One region of the Vreelandella indica genome, then DNA from elsewhere that is predicted to be linked to it. Evidence: predicted binding sites of a transcription regulator. Region 1 holds the regulator's gene; the other holds the start of a gene.
The links. Region 1 encodes LexA, which represses DNA repair genes until DNA is damaged. Its sites were predicted from a motif close to TACTGTNTANNTANACAGTA; they were not measured.

Region 1 (3,732 bases):
CATTAAAAAAGAGGCGGTGATTCTAGACGATCGTCTAGCGGTGTCAAAACAGATTAGTCAAACGACTGACGACCGCCGTGCAGCCAAACGGGGGTACCTGGTAACGCTAACGAAAAGATATAGAGCAAATCACTATTGCGTAAACGAATACATCCGTGGGATGCAGCAACGCCCATGGGCTGATCAGGTGGCGTACCATGAAGATAAATATAGCGACGCTGTGAATCGACCTGTCCACCACGGTTCACGCCTTTTTCTAATCCGCATAGCCACAGGATGCGGGTCAAAATCCAATCCCGCTTCGGATATGCTTCAGCTAGCGCAGGAGAAAATTCCTCACCCGTCCAGCGACGACCACGGAATACCGCATTATCAGGCATCCCGCTGCCAATCGCGGCTCTTATATAGTGCCAACCATGGGGTGTTTTGCCACTACCATTGTGCTCACCAATGCCCGCGAGGCCAGACGATATCTCACACTCATGCAGCACCTTAGGCCCTCGCCAACAGCGTAGCTGCTGCTGTGTGGTATCGATTTCCAACCAGATGTCCTCTACAGGGGGAAGCTCAGCGAGCTTGGGCGTTCGCATATTTTCCTTCTTCAAGTGCTGGGGGCAACGGTGCATTCATGGCAGCCACCACTACTGGGCGCAACCGCCTAACCAAATCCCGCACGGTGACCTGCTCTTGATAATCCTTTTCAGCGATATCGCGCAGTGCATCAAGGCCTGAAAGCGTAAAAATCACCGTACCAAGCATAAAGTGTAGCCGCCAAAAGCGTTCCGCGTCAGGCAAGTCGGGCGTGGCTTGACGCACTAACTCGGTGAAGCGGGTAAACACATCACCATACTCTTGCTGAATATGACGCCTAAGATGCCCCTGCGCTTGGCTATAGGCAAGGCCCAGCAAGCGCATAAACACCTTTAAACTGTTGCGCTCGGCAGGCACAGCCAGCACGGTGGTCGCCATGGTTTCGAGTAGCGTTTCCAACGGAATAACGCGCCCTGCATGCTGGGCTTCAAGTTCATCAAGCGCAGTATGAAAACGCTGGGTGAACGGGTCCAGATAGCGTGAAAACACGGCCTGAATTAAGGCTTTTTTGGAACCAAAATGGTAATTCACCGCCGCTAAATTGACGCGCGCTTTGCTAGTGATGTTGCGCAGCGATGTTTCAGCAAAACCTCGCTCAGCAAACAGCACTTCCGCGGTGTCGAGTATTCGAGTTACCGTATCAGATTGAGCCATGCCGCTCTCCGGGGAAACGAGTGTTTAAAACATAGCAAAATACTATGCCATATCGCTGGTGGGCTCAACGCTTGATTTTCTGATGAAATATGGCTGTCTATATGAGTAGAAGCTTAGTTTAAAACGATTAGGAAAAATTCGGGGGCCTTTCTAGAGAGGGGGTTGACAAGACATGTACTGGACAGAGGAACATACTGTATACTTAACCACTTACCGATTAAGTCGACATTTAATTTGTTACTGTCTATTCACTATTTTTGGAGTCTGGTATGTCGCGTCCGCTAACCGCTCGCCAACAGCACGTATTTGATTTTATTGTTAAGACCATGGGCGAATTTGGCTACCCTCCGACCCGTGCTGAAATTGCGAAAGCACTGGGGTTCCGCTCACCTAACGCCGCGGAAGAGCACCTGCGCGCGCTTGAGCGTAAAGGCGCTATTCGCATTATTCGCAATACGTCACGCGGTATTCGCCTACCCAATCAAGAGCCCCAGGAGTTAGTAGACATCACCGCAAGCGCGTTACCCGCTGCCAATATTGAAGCCTCGCCTGCTGGCCTACCGGTGATTGGCGAAGTAGCCGCCGGGAGCCCTATCCTAGCTGCTGAGCATATTGACCGTTATTGCCCTCTGCCAGCCGAGTACTTCACTCCTAAAGCCGATTATTTGCTGCGTGTGCGAGGCCTTTCGATGAAGGATATCGGTATTTTAGAAGGTGATTTATTGGCAGTTCACCGTACCGAGCGGGTGCGCGATGGCCAGATTGTCGTTGCGCGCCTGGATGATGAAGTAACCGTTAAGCGCTTCAAACGTCAGGGCCACCAAGTAACGCTATTTGCGGAAAATGCAGACTTTGCGCCGATTGAAATCGATCTGCGTTCACAGTCACTCGACATCGAAGGTGTCGGCGTTGGCGTCATTCGTGGCGGTAATGGCCAAGCACTGGGCTAACCACCGTCATTACTGCATGTCGATATAGCGGTGGTCATTAAAGGTGGCCACCCAGTTAGGATGATAGACCAGCAGAATACTCAGCAGCATCCCGGTAATAAACGCCTCTGAAGGCATTAGTAGAGGTAAGAAGCGTGCATACTCCTGGGCAAGATAGATAGCGTTAGGGTCTGTGCCTGCCACGATAATCAGCAGCACGGCAGCCAGCCCTGCCCCTAATGTTGCCAACGCCGCCCCAAAAAACCCACAGGCAAATAAAAACACCATCAGGTTATCCGGCAGGCGGCGATCTACCAGCCGCCACACTGTGCCAATAATGGCAGCCGGAACAATGCCCGTTACCAGTACATTCGCCCCCAGTAGCGTCCACTCATTGCGGCCGATAATTACCATTGCCACATTAATGAGTATATTGCTGATCAGCGCTAATGGCGCTTTAAACACGAGTGTCATCAATACCGTAAAGACGAGATGCAGCGTTAGCCAGTCGACCGCCTGAGCGCGTAGCTGCCACATCAGCGCCACTGCCAGCGTTGCGCCTAACCAACGGTGCTGAAGAGCAGCGTCTTCCAGTAGCACTTGCCAGGGCCGCCGCCAAAGAGCCCACACCACTACGCCTAACGAGAGTAGCGAGGTGAATATCAGCGCCCAGGGCGCCAGTACACTTTGTGCGAACGACATAGCGGCTTCTCACATTATCGAGCGTTAGCTAAACACCACGGTCTTGTTGCCATGCACTAAAACCCGATCCTCAAGATGCCAGCGTAAACCGCGTGCGAGAACGGCTTTTTCAACATCACGCCCAAAGCGGACTAGATCGGTTGGGGTATGGCAGTGGCTAACGCGATGAATATCCTGTTCGATAATCGGGCCCGCGTCGAGTTCCTCGGTAACATAGTGGCAGGTGGCGCCAATCAGCTTCACTCCGCGCTGATATGCCTGGTGGTAGGGCTTCGCCCCAGCGAAAGAGGGTAAAAAACTGTGATGAATATTAATCACCCGCCCTGCATAGCGTGCGCACAGGTCAGGCGGCAGAATTTGCATATAACGCGCCAGCACGACGCAATCAGCACGTGCACTATCGATTTCTGCTTGCACCTTGGCAAATGACACTTGCTTGTTATCGGGGTCGACTGGCACATAGTGATAAGGAATGCCGTACCATTCGGTCAATGAACGCATATCGTCATGGTTGGAAATGACGCCAACAATATCGCAATCCAACTCACCCGCCTGCCAGCGATAAAGCAAATCTACCAAGCAGTGTGACTCTCTAGAGACCATCAATACCACCCGGCGGCGCTGCTGCGTATCCACCAATGACCACTGCATATCGAATTCGATTGCCACCGGCTCGAACGCTGAACGTAGCGCTTCTACCGACATCCCCACTGAATCCGCCAAGATTTCGTAACGCATAAAAAAACAGCCCGTTTCTAAATCAGAATGCTGGCTGGCTTCAGTGATAGACCCCCCTTGCTTAGCAATAAAGCTTGATACTCGGGCCACAATACCTACCCGATCAGGGCAGGACACA
Region 2 (3,732 bases), on a different contig from region 1:
TGCCATGACTGCCGCCGCCATATCGGCGACTTTAATTTTCCAGACCATAAACACCAGCCCAGACACTGCCATGGAAATAAAAATCGATTGAGCTAAAAAGGCCGCCGGCACGTGAACATAAATGATCCGGAAGCTGTTGCCCTGCTGATAATCCGCAGGCGCAAACGCCAGCCCCCACAGCGAGCCTGTGACCAATAACAGCACCGCTGCGGCCCAAAACCAGGGCTGTAATTTGGCGCTAATGCCATAGAACCACTTGGGTGATCCCAGTTTGTGTATAAAGGCCCACATAGCGTGTCCTATCCTTAACCGTTAATACTGATACGCAGCGATGCGGCAATCGCCCACGGCGCTAACATAAGTGAGGCGGCCAGCAGCGCGCCTAAGATAGCCAAGTGCGCAGAGACACCGTCGCCCAAAATAGCCGCCTGGACGGCACCTGCGCCAAAAATGAGTACCGGAATATACAGCGGCAGCACTAATAGCGAGAGCAATACGCCGCCCCGCGCCAACCCAACGGTTAACGCCGCACCAATGGCACCAATCAGGCTCAAGCTCGCGGTGCCCAGCGCCAGCGATAGCGCCAACACCGCGTAGCTACCCGCAGGCAGTGCAAGCATAATGCCCAGCAGTGGTGCCATCAGTGCCAACGGCAGCCCGGTCAGCAGCCAATGCACCGCCACTTTCGCCACACTTAATGCAGCCAGCGGCTGCGGGGCGAGTAACAGCTGCTCAAGGCTGCCGTCGTCATAGTCGCTGCGAAACAGGCTATCTAGCGACAGCAGCGCGGCTAGCAGTGCCGCCACCCATAGCAACCCTGGCGCAATCGTCGCCAACAGCTCCGGGTCGGGTGAAATAGCGATCGGAAACAGGGTGATCACCAGAGCAAAAAACACCAGCGGATTGAGCACTTCACCGCGACGTCTCAGCAGCAGCGTCAAATCACGCACCAACGTGGCCTTCACCGCGATCATCAGCCCGCCCTGATGCTCAAGCAATGGCACTGAAGGGGCATCCATGACGGAGTCTGATCCGTTTAGAGAGCTACCTGAAGAGCTGTGCAAGCCTGTTTTCTGCAACCCTGTTTCCTGCAATCCGGTCTCCTCTACCCCAGCGCTATGCGTCTTAACAGCGATGACGCGGCTAACTCGTGGTGTGTCGTTACTAGCACGCAGCCGCCCGCTTGAGCATGCCTAATCAGTTGCCTTTCAAGGGCTGCAACACCGTGGCGATCAATGGCGGTGAAGGGCTCGTCTAGCACCCACAGCGCGCGGGGGGTCAGCGTCAATCGCGCCAGCGCCACACGGCGCTGCTGGCCTGCCGAGAGTTGACCGGCGGGCACGTCTTCAAAGCCTGCCAGGCCAACCTGTTCAAGGGCATCCAGGCGCTGCTCCTCGCCCTCTTGTGCCCCGCGGCCCTGTCCTCCACTGCTCTCGCCACTCAGCGCCTGATACCACGCTAAATTTTCTAAGGGGGATAGCCCAGACTTGATGCCTGGGGCATGTCCTAAATAGAGCAAATTAGCGAGAAAATGTTCACGGACACTCTGCATTGCAGCGCCATTCCAGAACAGCTCGCCTTCATAGTCGCTCAGTTGCCCGGAGAGAATTTTAAGCAGGCTAGTTTTACCACTGCCATTAGGCCCTTCAATTCGCACGATTTCACCGCTGCGAATATCGAGATCCAGCCCCTTAAACAGTGAGCGATCATCACGTTCGCAGGACAGCTGTCGGGCTTGTAGACACAGGCTCAAGAGTCTCTCCAGGCACATTGATTTCGCGTCGAACTCTACACGGAAAGCCCGTTTCTCGCCACTCACTCTATGCGGCGCTGGGTCGCAGCATGACCTCAATCAATATGGCGTAAGACCAATTACTGCTAGCACTGTATGCAAAAACAGGTCTATACTGAAAACCACTGTATGAAAGAACATGCAATGGAGATTTCTCAATGACCATATCGATGGCAGCACCTACCGTTAAGCCTAACCACTTACGCTCGGTTCCGCGTACCTATGCGCCAACGCCTAGCATTACCCGTCGCAATACCTATGCGCTTAAAGTGCGTGGTAACGCAATGCGTGATTGCAACTTGTTCGATGGCGATGTCATTATTATTCGGCGTTATCAGCATGATGCCCAAACAGAAACCGCCGTTGCCGAAATCAACCAGCAAAAAATCGTCTTGAAGCAACTTTCGATCAGCCGCTTTGGCGTAGAGCTATGGCCTGAGGATACGTTGCAGCCAGCGCTTTTTTTGCATAACCGTGATATTCAGGTGCTCGGCATGGTGATGGGTGTTGAATCTCATCCAAGAGCTGGCCTGCAAAACAAGCCTACTATCACGGAGCATTAATGCGCTACCGGGTGCCGGAACTCCCTCTTTCGTCTTGGCAGACCACTGACATCGAAGTCGAAAAGAGTCACTTTATTACCTGGACCTGCCACGCCTCAGATATTGATGCATTCACTCGCATGCTGGCGGCGGCTAAAGCCGAGCATCCCAATGCGAGCCATCACTGCACGGCCTATATTGCTGGCCCACCCGGCGAGCAAAATTTGATTGGCTTCTCTGATGATGGCGAACCTGGCGGCACCGCGGGTCGCCCAATGTATCAAGTTCTGCAGGGCAGCCAATTAGGTCAAATCGGTTGCGTGGTGATCCGCTATTTTGGCGGCACGAAGCTCGGTACCGGCGGCTTGGCCCGCGCTTACGCCCAGGCGGTTAGCCATGCTTTGGAGACGCTACCTACCCAGGAAGTGGTCGAGCGCGATCTTTATACCCTGCGGCTCGGTTTTGCCAACGAAGCGATTGCCCGCGCCTGGTGCGAAGAGCAGGCTATCCCCATTGAGCAAGCGGATTACGATGGCGACGGTGTTCGTCTGACCATTGGCTGGCCACGGGACAACCCATTTGACCTTTCCCCGCTAGAAAACCGCTTGAAGAGCGCTATCGATATTCTCACTCGCTAGCTAGATAGCCCTTCGAATCAGCACTTCAAAAAAGCCCTTCAAAAAAAACGCGACATACTGAACCTGTCAGTACGCCGCGCTCGTATTCTCACTCTTTTTGCGTTAGCCCAGGTATTTAATCATTACCCCAGCCGCGACCGCCGACCCAATAACCCCTGCGACGTTGGGGCCCATGGCATGCATCAACAGGAAGTTATGCGGGTTTGCTTCCAAGCCCACTTTGTTGGCAACCCGTGCCGCCATCGGCACCGCAGAAACACCCGCAGCACCAATTAACGGATTGATGGGCATTTTGCTGACTAAATTCATCAGCTTTGCCATCAATACGCCCGCGGCGGTGCCTATTCCAAAGGCCACAATGCCCAGCCCTAATATCCCCAGGGTCTCAAACGCCAGGAAACTCTCGGCCATTAGCTTGGAGCCCACCGATAAGCCGAGGATTATCGTCACGATATTGATCAGGGCGTTTTGTGCAGTATCCGATAAGCGCTCTACCACGCCGCACTCGCGCATCAGGTTACCGAAACAGAACATCCCCAGCAGCGGCGCGGCATCAGGCAGAAACAGGGCAACCAGAATCAGCAGCATTAGCGGAAAGATCACTTTTTCCAGCTTGGACACTGGCCGCAACTGCGTCATTTTGATTTCCCGCTCTTTCTGGGACGTCAAAAGACGCATGATCGGCGGCTGAATCAGCGGCACCAACGCCATATAGGCGTAGGCGGCCACGGCAATCGCCCCCAATAGCTCAGGCGCCAGC

Region 2: a site for LexA is predicted at 1,883-1,902, ahead of V8L71_RS04775 (LexA family protein). Genes of this name have one in related genera too.

What each region holds. Positions count from the first base shown of each region.
Region 1 is NZ_JBANSO010000017.1:57,246-60,977, reverse strand. Features, by position in the region: gene V8L71_RS12980 (L,D-transpeptidase) at 54-590, opposite strand; gene V8L71_RS12975 (TetR/AcrR family transcriptional regulator) at 568-1,245, opposite strand; gene lexA (transcriptional repressor LexA) at 1,515-2,195, shown strand; gene V8L71_RS12965 (energy-coupling factor ABC transporter permease) at 2,205-2,876, opposite strand; gene purU (formyltetrahydrofolate deformylase) at 2,901-3,732, opposite strand, start outside.
Region 2 is NZ_JBANSO010000005.1:63,115-66,846, forward strand. Features, by position in the region: gene V8L71_RS04760 (heme ABC transporter permease) at 1-291, opposite strand, end outside; gene ccmB (heme exporter protein CcmB) at 306-1,019, opposite strand; gene ccmA (cytochrome c biogenesis heme-transporting ATPase CcmA) at 1,106-1,753, opposite strand; gene V8L71_RS04775 (LexA family protein) at 1,951-2,355, shown strand; gene V8L71_RS04780 (IMPACT family protein) at 2,355-2,972, shown strand; gene V8L71_RS04785 (sodium ion-translocating decarboxylase subunit beta) at 3,075-3,732, opposite strand, start outside.